2 regions of the Paenibacillus sp. 102 genome follow, and region 1 is predicted to be linked to the other one. Evidence: riboswitches for the same ligand, from Rfam matches in the RefSeq annotation. Region 1 holds a riboswitch; the other holds the start of a gene.
What was found. A riboswitch is a leader RNA that binds a small molecule or an ion and turns the genes downstream of it on or off. The one in region 1 is predicted to bind thiamine pyrophosphate.
Positions count from the first base shown of each region.

Region 2: it holds a riboswitch for thiamine pyrophosphate, as region 1 does, so the genes downstream of both, AAIE21_RS21625 (MTH1187 family thiamine-binding protein) here and tenA (thiaminase II) in region 1, are expected to answer to the same signal.

Region 1 is NZ_JBCGHT010000003.1:532,463-540,373, reverse strand. It holds gene AAIE21_RS11960 (ABC transporter permease) at 1-128, shown strand, start outside; gene AAIE21_RS11955 (lipoprotein BA_5634 family protein) at 225-905, shown strand; gene AAIE21_RS11950 (esterase/lipase family protein) at 1,199-2,386, shown strand; gene AAIE21_RS11945 (homoserine dehydrogenase) at 2,523-3,548, shown strand; gene AAIE21_RS11940 (MBL fold metallo-hydrolase) at 3,705-4,427, shown strand; TPP riboswitch at 4,530-4,636, shown strand; gene tenA (thiaminase II) at 4,815-5,504, shown strand; gene AAIE21_RS11930 (alpha/beta hydrolase) at 5,821-7,353, shown strand; gene AAIE21_RS11925 (macrolide 2'-phosphotransferase) at 7,460-7,911, shown strand, end outside.
Region 2 is NZ_JBCGHT010000013.1:30,247-38,157, forward strand. It holds gene ilvA (threonine ammonia-lyase) at 1-540, shown strand, start outside; gene AAIE21_RS21615 (anaerobic C4-dicarboxylate transporter family protein) at 613-1,926, opposite strand; gene AAIE21_RS21620 (cytochrome-c oxidase) at 2,201-2,575, opposite strand; TPP riboswitch at 2,707-2,808, shown strand; gene AAIE21_RS21625 (MTH1187 family thiamine-binding protein) at 2,912-3,232, shown strand; gene AAIE21_RS21630 (ABC transporter permease) at 3,204-3,980, shown strand; gene AAIE21_RS21635 (ABC transporter substrate-binding protein) at 3,977-4,975, shown strand; gene AAIE21_RS21640 (ABC transporter ATP-binding protein) at 4,972-5,721, shown strand; gene AAIE21_RS21645 (ABC-F family ATP-binding cassette domain-containing protein) at 6,137-7,681, shown strand.

The DNA of each region.
Region 1 (7,911 bases):
TAGTGGATTTTTCTATTTTAAATAGTTCAATTATCATCTTAATTTCATTTGTATGTATACAAATCTTGTATTTCTTTATGACTCGTTGGCGTTACTTACAAAAACTTTATAGGACTATGGATCAGTAAAATATGACTATTAAGTTTTGATTGTATCAAAGGTAAACGGAAAATAACCATAATGAGTATACTTGAAAATTAATTTAGACAATGAAAGGAGTCATAATGAGAAAAACAATATCTTTTTTTATATTAATTGTCCTGATTGTCATAAGCCTAAGTGCTTGTTCTTTCTCTGAAGAAAATAAACAGCCTGCGAACGGGATCGTAATGATTGGGGATGAACAATATACTTTACCTATTTTTGAACGTTATAAAGAAAATATAAAGGAAAAAGAGGTGTTTGAAGTAAAAACGGGTGCCGTAGATGAAAATAAAGTACTCATTATAGATAAATCTACAGCTCAAGCTATGATAAAAGCTAAAATTTTGCGGACGAATGATGTAAATAATCGTTCGGATTCTATTTCAATAAAAAAATTACCGGATATTCCTAAAGGGAGTTCGCTAATATTTACGCATAAAGATGAAAATCATATTACGAGTATCGATTTAAACAGTAAAGAGATACCTGTTTCATATGACAGCGATGCTTGGATTGGAAACTCTCGTGATTACAAATCTCAATGGTACCTTATTGTTGCGGAAAATGATGTATATAAAGAAATAAAAGCTAATGAAACAAAATTGCAACTCATTCGCTTCAAAAAGTCATTAGGATATGAAAAACCTAAGATGTCAACAGATAATACAATTGTAATTGAATATTTAAAGTTAAAAAGACAAGTCAAAGATTTTCATAAATTAATATCGGTGAAATTTATTACTTTTGAGGATGAGAGCTAACAAGAGAATAGTCAATAAAAATTTATCAACTATGTAATACTGCATAATTGATGGACAATTCAAACAATATAGTTTACAGTATTTTTAAGTTAATACATGTGATAGAGAATTGGAGATCCACACTATATAACCTTTGCAAATTGCGGAGGTATATCTTTGTGGATCTTTTTCTATTACATAAAATCTAGTTAAATGAAAGCGTTTTATTTTAAAAGGAGAAAAAGAAAAGGGGATGTAAAATGAAAAGATTATTTTGGGGATTATTAATTTTATGCTTTATCGCTTCGAGTGTAATGCTACCGATGCCAACACAAGCAGAGGAAGGAAAGCAAAATAACAATCCTATTATTTTAGTGCATGGCTTTACAGGATGGGGCAGAGATGAATTATTGGGTGTAAAGTATTGGGGCGGTGTACATGATATACAAGAAAACTTAAAGAGAGATGGATACAATGTATATACTGCCGCTGTTGGACCGTTATCAAGTAATTGGGATCGTGCATGTGAGTTATATGCTCAAATTAATGGTGGAATAGTAGATTATGGGACAGCTCATGCTGAAAAGCATGGACACGATCGATATGGGAGAACATATTCAGGGTTTGTTCAAAATTGGAGTGAGACAAATAAGGTTCATTTAGTAGGACATAGTATGGGTGGTCAAACGATACGTACGCTCGTTCAATTATTGAAAGAAGGAAATCAAGAAGAAAGAGAGTATGCAAAAGAACATGCGGATGTGAAAATGTCTCCGTTGTTTCAGGGGGGAAAATCATACGTTCATAGTGTAACGACATTGGCAACCCCTCACAACGGGACAACTCTTGCGGATGGAAGTCTACTTTTGCCTGCTGTAAAGCAATTACTCGTCGCAACAGCTGGAATTGGAGAAAATAATAATCTAGCATTATATGATTTTAAGTTAGATCAATGGGGAATTAAAAAGAAAGCGGGAGAATCATTTTATCAATATTCAAACCGTGTATTAAATAGTTCTATTTTGAAGGATACGAAAGATATAAGTCAATGGGATTTAAGTACAGATGGAGCAAAGGAACTGAATGACTGGGTAAAAGCACAACCAGATGTATATTATTTTTCTTACAGTGGACATGCCACACAGGCAGCCCCTATAACAGGGCTTCATTTTCCGCACCTTACCATGAATAAGGCATTAATGGGAAATGCGGTTTTCTTAGGATCATATGCAAGGTATGAACAGAATCGTACATTCATCAATTCATCTTGGTGGCAAAATGATGGTGTAGTGAATACAAACTCAATGGTAGGACCATCGACTGATACAATTATAAATAATAATGGCGCAGCGGAGCTTGGAAAATGGAATCATATTGAGACAAAACAAAACTGGGATCACCTTGATATGGTAGGACTGAGTATTTCGGATTCGTTAGGATTTTCTGATATTCATGCTTTTTATCGAGATATTGCTGAAAAGTTATCCAATTTACCAAAATAACTGTCTTCATATTTATGTTGAAAGATAAAAACTCCCTCCAAATATTTCGAGGGAGTTTTCAATTCATGAATTACCTCGTACCTTTGGAGTATAATGGAGTTAACATTAAAATAGCATAATAGTTTGAGGTGATAATATGAGGGTTAATATGGTGATATCTGGATATGGAGCTGTTGGAAAAGAGTTTGCAAGATTGGTATTTGAGAAAACTTCCTATATAAAAGAAATGTACGGCATCGAACTGATCTTTACTGGAATTATTGGGAGTACAGTCAATCTTTATAATGACAAAGGCTTACATATTGAAGAATTATTAACTTATGGTACTGGTTCTTATGCATTAGAAAAATATATCAAACCACATCCACTTGATAAAAGTGAAAAACTTCCTCTTGGTACTGTATTAATAGAATCAACACCAACTAATCTTCAAACTGGTAAACCAGGAAGAACATACATTGAAACAGCGATTGAAAACCATATGGATGTAGTAGCTATTTCTAAAGGCGCACTTGTTACTGCGTGGAAAGAAATAAATGAAAAAGCAAAACTAGCAAACGTACGTATTCGTTATAGCGGTGCAACTGCAGCGGCCCTCCCTACATTAGATATTGGACAAATTAGTTTAGCAGGGTGCCAAATTGAACGTATAGAAGGTATTTTAAACGGAACAACAAATTATATTCTTACAAAGATGTACGAAGAAGATGTAACATTCGAGGAAGCATTGCATCAAGCACAGCAAAAGGGAATCGCTGAAACAAACCCATCATTAGATGTAAGCGGAATGGATAGTGCCTGTAAATTATTATTGTTAGCGAATAGTCTATTTCAGTCAGAATACTCTCTTGATTACGTAAGTATAAATGGGATAGAGGATGTTACAAAACAAGATATAGAGAAGGCGAAAGAACAAGGTAAATCTATAAAACTAATTGGAGCGGCATATAAAGATCATTCAGGAAATCTGAAACTTGAAGTATGCCCGCGTGAAATAGAGAAAGAACATCCACTGGCTCATGTGAATGGAACAGAAAAAGGAATCACTTTTCATACTGATGCGATGGGAAAAGTTACTTCGACTGGGGGAGCTTCAAGCCCGAGAGGAGCAGCAGCTGCAGCTCTGAAAGATTTAATTAATTTGTATCGAAAAGATGTTTGATGAAAAAAATAGTTGTGAACCAGACGAAATAACTTGACAAATAAATATTTTTATGTTATAATAAAAAATTAATCATTTGAACAATTATCCTTAGCGTGATACATTTTAGTAAGTGAAATAACTTCACTAATTTATGTATCGAGGGAGACGTGTAATATGAAAATAGAAGACGGTCTAGCGGTGTTAAAATTAAAAATTCAAGAGTTCGAATTAAATCCCACGTTACTTTGGGATGAAAAAGAAGCTATATTAATCGATACTGGTATGCCAGGCCAATTAGAAGGGATTCGTGATGCAATGATTGGTATTGGTGTGCCTTTTGAGCAATTACAAGCAGTTATTTTAACCCATCAAGATATAGACCATATTGGAAGTCTTCCTGAAATACAGCAGAAGGCAGACCATTCTATTGAAGTATACGCACATGAATTAGACAAGCCGTATATTGAAGGACAAGCGCATTTAATGAAAACGGATCCAAGTAAAATGAGTAAAGACCAATGGGAGGCACTTCCAGAGGTTATGCAATTTCTATATAAAAATCCTCCGAATGCAAAAGTAAATCGGACATTAGAAGACGGAGGAAGACTATCATTTTTCGGAGGCATTGAAGTGATTCATACACCAGGGCACACTCCCGGACATATTAGTTTATATAGTGAAAAATATAAAACATTAATTGCGGGTGACGCGATGGTATGCGTTGATGGAAAACTAAGAGGGCCAGTTCCGCATACGACACCAGATATGGAAACAGCTACAGAATCGCTTAGAAGATTTTTAGAATTTGATATCGATAGAGTAATTTGTTATCACGGTGGTGTTTGTGATTCGAATGTGAAGGAGCAAATTAAGAGGTTAGTAGAAGAAGATAGATAACATTTGTGCACCTTTATATTATAAGTGCTGAATTTACAAATACTATTTGATAGTATTCTAGAATATGTTATGATTAATATCAAAGTTAAATAGTTTTATATATCTATCCACTAGGGGGGCCTTTTAAAGGCTGAGATCAACGAATATTTTTGAAACTCTTAGGACCTGATTTGGGTAATACCAGCGTAGGGAAGTGGAAGTGACAGAAAATGATATTTTTACAATATTGATGATGTCCAGTCTGCTTTCTTTACGTGTGTGTAAAGAAAGCTTTTTTATTTTGCGCACCTATTTGAAGTAGATCCCAGTAGTCTAGTAGTTAACGAGCAATTCGTTAAGAAACTTGTTTCATTCTTTATTATCAAAACGTTAATTGGAGGGCCTATAATGTCATTTTCACAGTTATTACGTAAAGAAGTTAATCCGATTTGGGAAGCAAGTTTTAATCATCCATTTGTCACAAAGCTAGGAGCTGGAACATTAGATTTAGCTAACTTCCGCTATTACGTTCTGCAAGATTCATATTATTTAAGTCATTTTGCAAGAGTTCAATCGTTAGGAGCAGCAAAAGCGATTGAATTAGAAACGACAGCTCGTATGGCGCACCATGCACAAAATACATATCAAGCTGAATTATCACTGCATGAGAATTTTGCGAAAAAACTAGGAATTACAGAAGAAGAAAAAGAATCGTTCATTCCTGCACCGACAGCTTATGCATATACATCACATATGTATCGCGCTGCATATGAGGGACATATTGGGGATGTTATCGCAGCCATTTTACCTTGCTATTGGCTTTATTATGAAATTGGTGAACGACTTAAGAAATGTAAACCGGAAGAACCAATTTACCAAGAATGGATTTCTGCATATGGTTCTGACTGGTTCCGTACTTTAGTAGAAGAGCAAATTGCAAGATTAGATGCTATTGCAGAAACAGTAACAGAAGCTGATCGCAAGCGTATGAAACAGCATTTTGTAATTAGCAGTCAATATGAATATTCATTTTGGGAGATGGCTTACACATTAGAAAAATGGCCAGTAGAAAAACAAGTAGAGGATGTAAGTTTATAAGAAAAAGATATGTCTCTCATCAAGCATGCAATAGTATAGAAAATGACTAACTTAGTTTAGTCATTTTTTTGTACGAAAATAATAATTTCTAGTTTTAGAAAAATCAATTTCACTAATTAGATGCTTATATATTATTAAAAAATTACATAATAAAAAGAAGGAAGAAGGTAGTTTTTATTGAAGGTTGTTTATAATAATCACATTCTTTGTTAGGGGGCGTAAAGAAGTTTATTAATCTCTTTGATATTTTTTATTTTCCTTATAATGCTTGGAATGTTGTATTAAAAGAATTTAATTTTGAAAGGAGTCAATAAATATGAAAACGAGAAAACGGATAACGAACAAGATTTTACTCGTTAGTACAATTTGTGCAATAAGCATTCCCACAGTTTCATACGCAGCAGAATCAATTCCACCCAAAAATTTTGCGATTTCTCCAAGTCTATATGAGAGGGGAAATACAGATGCATTGAAAATAAATTTTTATCCCTATACATATAATAATCCATTCAACCATCAATTTACCTCAACATTCAAAGAAACAAACACAAATATAAAAGAAATAAACAATGCTGATGATGAAAACCCTGTTATATCTACTACTCTTACATTTATCCGTTATATGCATACTGAAAATTATAAATCTGCATTTGATTTAACTTCTCGACCTTTACAGAAGATAATATCTGAAAAATGGCTGGAGAGTTATTGGAAGGGACTTCCCCTGCAATTACAAGCAGGTTCTTTTATGGGAATTGGAGAGGTAAAACAAAAAGAGACAAATTCCATTCATACAAATGTAGAGATTGGATTAGTTTTTGAACAATTTATTGTGCCTTTACTAATAAAATTAGATCCATCTGGAAAAATAGATGATTTTCAACTTAGCATGTCGTTTAGTCCTGTTGCAGAGCGCCCATCATATAGTAAGCCAGAATCATTTATTGAAAAAGAAGTTGTAGTCGGGAGTGGCGCGTTTCCATTATCAGGAACATTATCTGTTCCAAAGGGAGAGGGACCTTTCCCAGCCGTTATTCTTGTTCAAGGATCTGGGGCAAGCGACCAGGATGAAACGGCGTTTGCCTTAAAACCATTTCGCGATCTAGCTGAAGGTCTTGCTTCAAAAGGAATAGCTGTTCTTCGTTACAATAAACGAACGTATGAACATGGCTTAAAAACACAATTAAGCCCTTTTTATACAGTCGATAAAGAGACAACAGACGATGCACTTTTTGCCACACGTTTTCTTCAAAATGAATCAATGGTAGACAAGAATCAAATTTATATCCTTGGTCATAGTCAAGGTGGAATGATGGTTCCGAAAATGATTGAAAAGGATCAAAATCAAAATATTGCTGGGGCAATTGTGATGGGAGGACCAGCTCGTACGATCCAGGATGTTGTTTTAGATCAGTTTGATTACTTGTATTCTATCGGTAGAATGAAACCTGAAGAATATAAATTTTACAAGGCGCAATTTGCATTATTAAATGATCCTAATTTTTCTAGCAAAAACCCTCCAAAAGATTTTCATTTAGGCTCACCAGTATTTTGGGATTCTATCCGTAAAATTAAGGCAGCAGAAATGTCAAAAGAACAAAAGACACCGCTTCTTATTATTCAAGGAGAAAGAGACTATCAAGTTCAATCAAAAATCGAAATTCCTCTCTGGAAAGAACAATTAAAAGAGCGAGATAACGTTGATTATCGACTTTATCCAAAGTTAAATCATTTCTTTACAGAAGGAGATGGGGAATTAAGTAAACCGGATGAATATTATAGTCCTGCCAATATCCCTGAGTATGTTATAAATGATATTGTTACTTGGGTGCAAGGAAAATCGAAATGAAAATAGGGACAGTATATTTGTGAGAGCTCATTCCGTTTACAAAAACACGGGCACCCAGTCTGTGTTTTCTGTACTTATATGAAGAATTTCAGAGGAGTGTTTATCTATGACAAATGCAAATGAACAGAAAAGTATAGAAGAAATTTTAAAAATCGCTGAAAAGAATGATTTACAATTGAATAAAGAAAGCGCTGAATTAAATGAATCAGGAATGGACTTTCAAGTTGTATTTGCTACTGATGAGAGGGGCGTTTCATGGGTTCTCCGGAAACCAAGAAGACCAGACGTCATTGAAAGAGGAGCATTAGAAGGAAAAATACTTGAGCTTGTTCAAAAATATGTACCTGTTGCAGTACCAAATTGGAAAATCAACACACCAGAATTAATTGCGTATCCATTAGTAAAGGGGAATCCTGCAGCAGTGATTGATTTAGAAATACAAAATTATGTGTGGCATATTCAAAATAACCCACCATCTATAACATTTGTTCGATCTTTAGCAGAATCTCTCGTTGCTTTGCATTCGATTAATCATAATGAGGCAACTAAGTATGGCAT
Region 2 (7,911 bases), on a different contig from region 1:
TCACCAACTATGGCAGATGGAATTGCGGTAAAAAGGCCGGGAGAACTTACATTTCAGCTTGTAGAGCGGTATGTAGATGACATTTTTTGTGTGGATGAGATGGAAATTGCGAGAACGATGTTAATGCTACTGGAACGAAATAAATTATTAGTAGAAGGCTCAGGTGCTAGTTCATTAGCCGCTTTACTCTATCAAAAAATTCCTGTGAAAGAGAAAAAAGTTGTGTCGATTTTAAGTGGTGGAAATGTTGATGTTAACTTTATTACTCGTATTATTGAACATGGGATGGTTGAAGCGGGCCGATTTGTTCATATTGCAACAATGATTAAAGATAAACCAGGACATTTGCAACACTTACTCGAAATTGTAAAAAGTTTTGAAGCAAATGTATTACATATTCATTTAGAGCGGATTGGAACAAAAGTATTTCCAGGATATGCACAGCTCCATTTGTCATTAGAGACGAAAGATAAAAATCATATTGAAGAAGTATTAAGTGGGATAGAAAAGAAAGGATATAATGTAGAGATCGTTGAATGAACAATGTAAACAAACGTTTGATGAAATGAAAAAGCACAAACTTTATTTAGAAAAAGTTTGTGCTTTTGTATGTTAAAACATAATTGAAATGAGTAGCATCCCAATTCCAATCGAAGCAAACGTTGCGACAAGACCGGGAATCATGAAGCTATGATTTAGTACATATTTACCTATACGTGTTGTTCCTGTACGGTCAAAGTTAATTGCGGCAACGATTGTTCCATAATTTGGAATGAAGAAATATCCGTTTACGGCAGGGAACATTGCAATGAGTAGTGCTGGTGAAATACCAAGTGATAATCCGAGTGGCATTAAAGCACGTACTGTTGCTGCTTGGCTATACAGTAAAATAGATAGGATAAATAATGCAATAGCGAATAACCATGGTGCGCTTGTTACTAAATGTTGAATTGATCCTTGAATCATATTTAAGTTTCCATTAAAGAATGTGTCTCCCATCCAAGCGATACCGAAGATTGCAACAACAGCTGTAGCGCCGGCTTTAAAGACATTTCCAGATACAATGCTTTCTACATTTGGTTTACAGAAGATAATAATAAGAGCAGCAATGGTAAGCATGATCATTTCGATTGTGTTTGGCATAGAAAGACGAACTAATTTTCCGTCTATCATCCATCCTGGACGAAGTGTTTCGAATGAACCAAGAAGAACAACAAGAACAGTTGCGAATAAGAAAAGAATAACAGATAATTTGGCACCTTTCGCGCCGATAAATTCTTTCTTTTCTTCAAGTTTAGGAATCATACCTTCTTTTAAACGCTTTAAGTATTCTGGATCTTCATTTAACTCTTTGCCCATTTTACTTGCAACGAAAGCTGCTAACATACAAGCAATAAAAGTAGAAGGAATACTCACTTTTAAAATATCTAGTAATGTAATTTTATAATCAGCTAGCATCGCTAATAGAGCCACAGTTGCAGCTGAGATAGGGCTTGCTGTAATTGCTTGTTGTGAAGCGATTACGGCAATTGACATTGGACGTTCCGGTCTAATTCCTGATTCGCGTGATACTTCTGCAATAACAGGAAGTACAGAATAGGCAACGTGACCTGTTCCTGCACACAATGTGAATAAATATGTTACAATCGGTGCGAAGAATGTGATGCGCTTTGGATTTTTACGAAGAGCTTTTTCTGCAAGGTGGACAAGGTAATCCATTCCGCCCGCTGCTTGCAGGGCACCAGCAGCTGTAATTACTGCTAAAATCATCAGCATAACGTCAATAGGAGGAGCGGTAGGTTGTAAGTGGAAGACAAATACGAGAATTGCCATACCAACTCCACCCATTACTCCTAGGCCAACTCCGCCAAGGCGTGCACCGATAAAAATGCAGAGTAGTAAGGTGATAAATTGTAGCCAAAACATGATAAAATACCTCCAAAATCCATACGGTAAGATATTTTTGAATAATTTAATTTGAATGAAAATTATTAAATTAAACAAATGAAAACCTGTTAAATCAACCTTTTTTATTATATAACACATAAAAAGTAACATTCACTATATTTCGTGAAATTATTTCGAAAAAATAATCATTTTACTTTAATATAAAAATAATAAATATATATAGCAAATGTCTTTTATAAGAAAAAAGCAGAAACGAATTCATCCGTTTCTGCTTTTTTCTTATAAAAGAGACTTATTTTAGAGTTTCTTTAATTTGTGTGAAAATATTAATAGCAAAAATGATAATAGCAAGAACAACAAGAATACTTCCACCAGCAACAAAAGGTATAGCTGCATGATGGCCATAAATCTCAAGAGCGAGTGCAATCATCATAATCGGTAGTCCGATATTTAAGAGCCAAAAATGTAATTTACCAAGTTTTGAGGTACCAGCTTCTTTGAAAATATAATATAAAATACCTGCCAACATCATAGACGTCCAACCTAGCAATAAAACATGCACATGAACTGCGGTCAATTTATAATTAGCGGAAATTGACATGAATAATCCCATACAAACACCGATGACAAAATAAATAGAAGAAATTTGAATGAAACGAATTCCCATTTTTACCCCCCTTAATATACTTGTATTTTTGCTATGATAAAATATATGACCAATAGATTGTAAGCAGTATCATATTATAAAAAAATGTAGATTTGTTTGTTTGAAAAAATAAATCATGCTACAATGAAAGCGAATTAAGACCGGGGAGCCATTTGGCTGAGAGGATGTAAGAAAGCATCGACCCTCAACCTGATCTGGATAATGCCAGCGTAGGGAGTTACTTAAAGTGATGTAAGCACATGTTATTGTATAATAACTTGCATACAAGGCTTTCCTGCGTATTTTGCAGGAAAGCCTTTTCTTTTTTACACAACATTTTGCAAGGGGGATTTTAGTATGTCACAACAAGTTACCATTTCATTTTCAGTCGTACCACAAGCAAAAACGAAAGATGTGTATGCCGTTGTTGATAAGGCAATTGAAGTCGTACAACAATCTGGTGTTCGCTATGAAGTAGGTGCAATGGAGACAACACTTGAAGGAGAATTAGATGTGCTTCTTGATGTTATTAAGCGTGCACAACAAGCTTGTGTCGATGCTGGGGCAGAAGAAGTTATTACTTCTATTAAAATTCATTATCGTCCAAGTACTGGTGTAACGATTAATGAGAAAGTTTGGAAGTACCGTGATGAATATGAAAAACCAGAAACGATCTAACATAACAATTACAACAATTTGGCTTATCCTTCTCATTGCTATATGGGAAGGATCTGTTTCATTATTTCGAATTGAACCGTGGATCTTACCAAAACCTTCTGCAATCGTTCAAGAGTTAATTGGAATGAAAGATTTATTGTTACCAAATACAATGCAAACACTGCAAGAAGTTGTAATTGGTTTGTTTTTTGCGATTTTACTTGGAACAAGTATTGCAATTATTATGGATGTTATTCCGCTATTTCGCATTTTGATTAACCCGTTACTCGTAATATCACAAACGATTCCGATTGTTGTGTTAGCACCTTTATTTATTATTTGGTTTGGATATGGGATGCTTCCAAAGGTGATGGTCGTTATTCTTGTTTGTTTCTTTCCAATTGCTCTCAGTATTTTAGAAGGTTTTCAAACAGTAGATAAAAACATGCTTAAGTTATTACAAACAATGCGCGCAACCAAATGGCAAATCTACCAAAAGGTAAAATTTCCAGCAGTGCTCCCATACTTTTTCTCTGGGCTGAAAATTGCCGTTACATATAGCGTGATGGGAGCGATTATTGGAGAATGGCTTGGTGCGAGCGAAGGATTAGGCGTCATGCTTACGCGTGCGACGAAATCCTTTTTAACAGCTCGTGTATTTGGAATCGCAGCAATTATCGTAATGGTGACATTACTCTTGTATTTTATCGTAGAATTTATGGCAAGACTAACAGCACCATGGATATACAGAAAGGACGATAAAAAATGAAAAAAGGCTTCAAAGTTATGCTAGCTGCAATACTTGCAGCTAGTGTTGTTGGCTGTAATGCAGCGAAAAAAGAAGAGAGCGTAGATAAACAAAAGAAAGTAAAAGTTGTTTTAGACTGGTTTCCAAATACAAACCATACTGGTTTATACGTAGCAAAGACGAAAGATTACTATAAAAAGCAAGGGTTAGATGTAGAAATCATTCAGCCAGGTGATAACGTATCAGCAGAGCAAATGATTGCATCAGGAAAAGCGGATTTCGGTGTAAGTTATCAAGAAAACGTAACATCAGCTCGTGTTGAAGGAATCCCGGTAGTTTCAATTGGAGCAATTATTCAACATAATACATCTGCCTTTGCATCGCTGAAAAAAGACAATATTACTTCTCCAAAAGATTTTGAAGGTAAGCGCTACGGCGGTTGGGGTGCACCAGCAGAAGAAGCGACGCTAAAAACAATTATGGATAAACATCAAGCTGATTTTAGTAAAGTAGAAAAGATTGTTCTTGGACAAACAGACTTCTTTAAATCGATTGGACGCGATGCAGATTTTGAATGGATTTATTATGGTTGGGACGGTATCGAAGCAAAACGCCAAGGAAAAGAATTAAATACAATTATGGTAAAAGATTTAGATCCGGCATTAGATTTTTATAGCCCGGTCATTATTACAAGTGAAAAACATACGAAAAATGATAAAGACTTTGTGAAAAAATTCATGAATGCAACAACAGAAGGATATAATTTTGCAATTAAAGAGCCAAAAGAAGCGGCTGATATTTTAATTGAAAATGTACCAGATATTAATAAAGAGCTAGTACAAGAGAGCCAAAAGTGGCTAAGTACGAAGTATCAAGATGATGCGAAAGCATGGGGAGTACAGAAGGAAGAAATTTGGACGAATTACATGAATTTCTTGCATGATAACAAAGTTATTAAAAAGAAAATCGATGTAAAAGATGCATTTACAAATGAATTCCTTCCAAGTGAAAAATGAACGGATTACAAATAAAAGATGTTGTGAAAGCATTTGATGGGAAAAATGTACTAGAAAAAATTAGTGCTTCTATACAAGAAGGTGAGTTTGTTTCATTTGTAGGTCCGAGTGGTTGTGGGAAAAGCACTTTATTAAATCTGATTGCAAGTGTTGAAGAGGCGAATAGTGGTGAGGTAATCTACAACGATACCCTTGTTCAAAAACAAGATATTGTAAGTTACATGCCGCAGCAAGACCTGTTGCTGCCATGGCGCTCCGCATTGCAAAATATTGTCCTCCCGCTAGAAATTGATGGGAAAGCAAAGAAAGAGCGACTTGCAGAAGGAATGGAAGCATTGAGGCAGTTTGGTTTAGCAGAATACGCAAATCATTATCCAGACGCATTATCTGGGGGCATGCGCCAGCGTATCAGTTTCCTACGTACCTATTTATGCGAAAAGCCGATTATGTTACTTGATGAACCATTTGGTAAGCTAGATGCCTTTACAAAAATGGAAGTGCATCGTTGGCTTTTAGATTCATGGCATCAAGAGCAGCAAACGATTGTGATGGTAACGCATGATTTGGATGAAGCAATTCTATTATCTGATCGTGTATTCATTATGTCACAAAGGCCAGCTACGATTGTAGGCGAAGTGAATGTTAACTTACCACGTCCGCGCACGATGGATATGTTGACATCCCTTGAGTTAAAAGAAGACAAAGCGGAGATTTTAGGAATATTGGCTCCTTATATGCGAAAGTAGTAAAATCCTCTTAACAGTTTTTAGTATAATGACTGTTAAGAGGATTTTTGGTTTGAAAGAAATTTTTAAAGAAAAAGAGGAACAAACAGATTGATAATGAATAAAATATAAGAGCATGGTACATGCTTATTATAGGATGATAATGATTTATAAAGGAGTGAAAGGATAAGATGACTTTATCAACTGTTCTTCAAATGGTTTTAGCTTGATATGGGAGAAGTCTGCCCATTTTTAAAGTTTAAGCCAAATTGAAGACAGCAGGTAAAGAGCCTTAATCCTTTTTTACAATAATGAATTGTAATGGGTAAGGTGTGTTCACCTTACCCATTTTTCATGTATACACAATTAAATAAGATCTTTATTTTGCTGTTCTCTCTATTTGGCTTGTTAGTTATAAAAAAAGGAGAGAACAAAAATGAGTATATTAACAGTAGAAAATCTTACGCATACCTATGGAGATAAAACCATTTTATATAATGCTTGTTTTCGATTATTACAAGGTGAGCATGCTGGGCTTATTGGAAGCAATGGTGCAGGGAAGTCAACGTTGCTTCGTCTTTTAACAGGAGAAGTTTTGCCTGACGGAGGGACAATTGAATGGTTTCCACATGTGAAGGTGGGTTTTTTAGAACAACATATTGATTTACAAGAAGGAACCACAATTGAGGAATATTTGCAAAGTGCATTTTCTTATCTGTATATGATTGAACGTAAAATGATGGCTATTGCTGAAAAGATGGCAATGGAAACAGATGTGGAGAAATTATTAGTGCAATATGGAAAATTACAAAATGTACTAGAAGGTTCAGACTTTTATCAAGTTCATACAAAAATAGAAGAAATAGCAGCTGGTTTAGGGTTATTAGATTTAGGAATGAAAAAAGATGTTTCAAAATTAAGTGGTGGCCAGCGTACAAAATTATTACTTGGGAAGCTTCTTTTAGAGAAGCCACACATTTTATTGCTGGATGAGCCAACAAATTATTTAGATACGGTTCATATCGATTGGCTAAGGGCGTATTTACAAACGTATGAGCATGCTTATATTGTCGTTTCACATGATGAATCGTTTTTAAACCATATTACGAATGTTATTTATCATTTAGAGGGACAGACGATTAAGCGCTATACGGGGAATTATGAAAGGTTTTTAGAAAGCTATCAATTGCAGAAGGATCAATTACAAGTAGCCTATACAAGGCAGCAAAAGGAAATTGCAAATTTAGAGAGTTTTATTCAAAAAAATAAGATTCGAAAAGCAAAGCAGGCAAAAAGCCGCGAAAAGGTATTGGAGAAAATGAAAAAGCTAGGAAAACCTAACGATGCACAAAGGCCGCGTTTTCATTTTAAAGTTCACACTGAGCCTGTAAGCCGTATATTACAAGCACAGCAGATTCAAATCGGTTATGAGGAACCATTATTAGTTACAGATCTTAATTTACAAGTAAAAAGAGGCGAAAAGATTGCAATTGTTGGTCATAACGGAATTGGAAAAACAACAATGTTAAAAACATTACTGGGGCAATTAAAACCATTAAGTGGAACAGTAAGTATCGGAGAACGAGTACACCCTGCATATTTTGCTCAAGAAGAATTTGCGGAAGAAATTACGCCACTTGAGCAAGTCTGGTCAGGACGCCCGGATATGACGCAAAAAGAAATTCGACAATCTTTAGCAAGATGTGGTTTAAAGGAAGAACATATACGCCAGCCTCTTTGCTGTTTAAGTGGAGGAGAACAAACAAAAGTACGGTTATGCGAACTTATGTTAATGCGGAGTAATATTTTGATTTTAGATGAGCCAACGAATCATTTAGATGTGTATGCGAAAGAAGCGTTAGGAGAAGCGTTGCAAAATTATCAAGGAACAGTTTTACTCGTTTCTCACGAGCCTTCTTTTTATGAGTCTTGGGTGACACGCGTTTGGAATCTAGAGGAAATGAATGTTACGAAAAGGTAAGAGGGAAATTTATTTTGGAGCGTAACTATATAAATACGCATTGAAAGACTAAGATAAACCATTCCTTTTAGGTGGGAGAGAGCATCTGTTCATGGATAGAAGTGGTCAGTGTCTTTTTTAGCCACATGCCATGTGAAAACAGAAGGAGAAAATGAGAGGAGAACTTCTTTTGTTTTCATAACCACGACTTAGATGGCGGAAATTTAAAATGGATATAAGTATGAACGCAG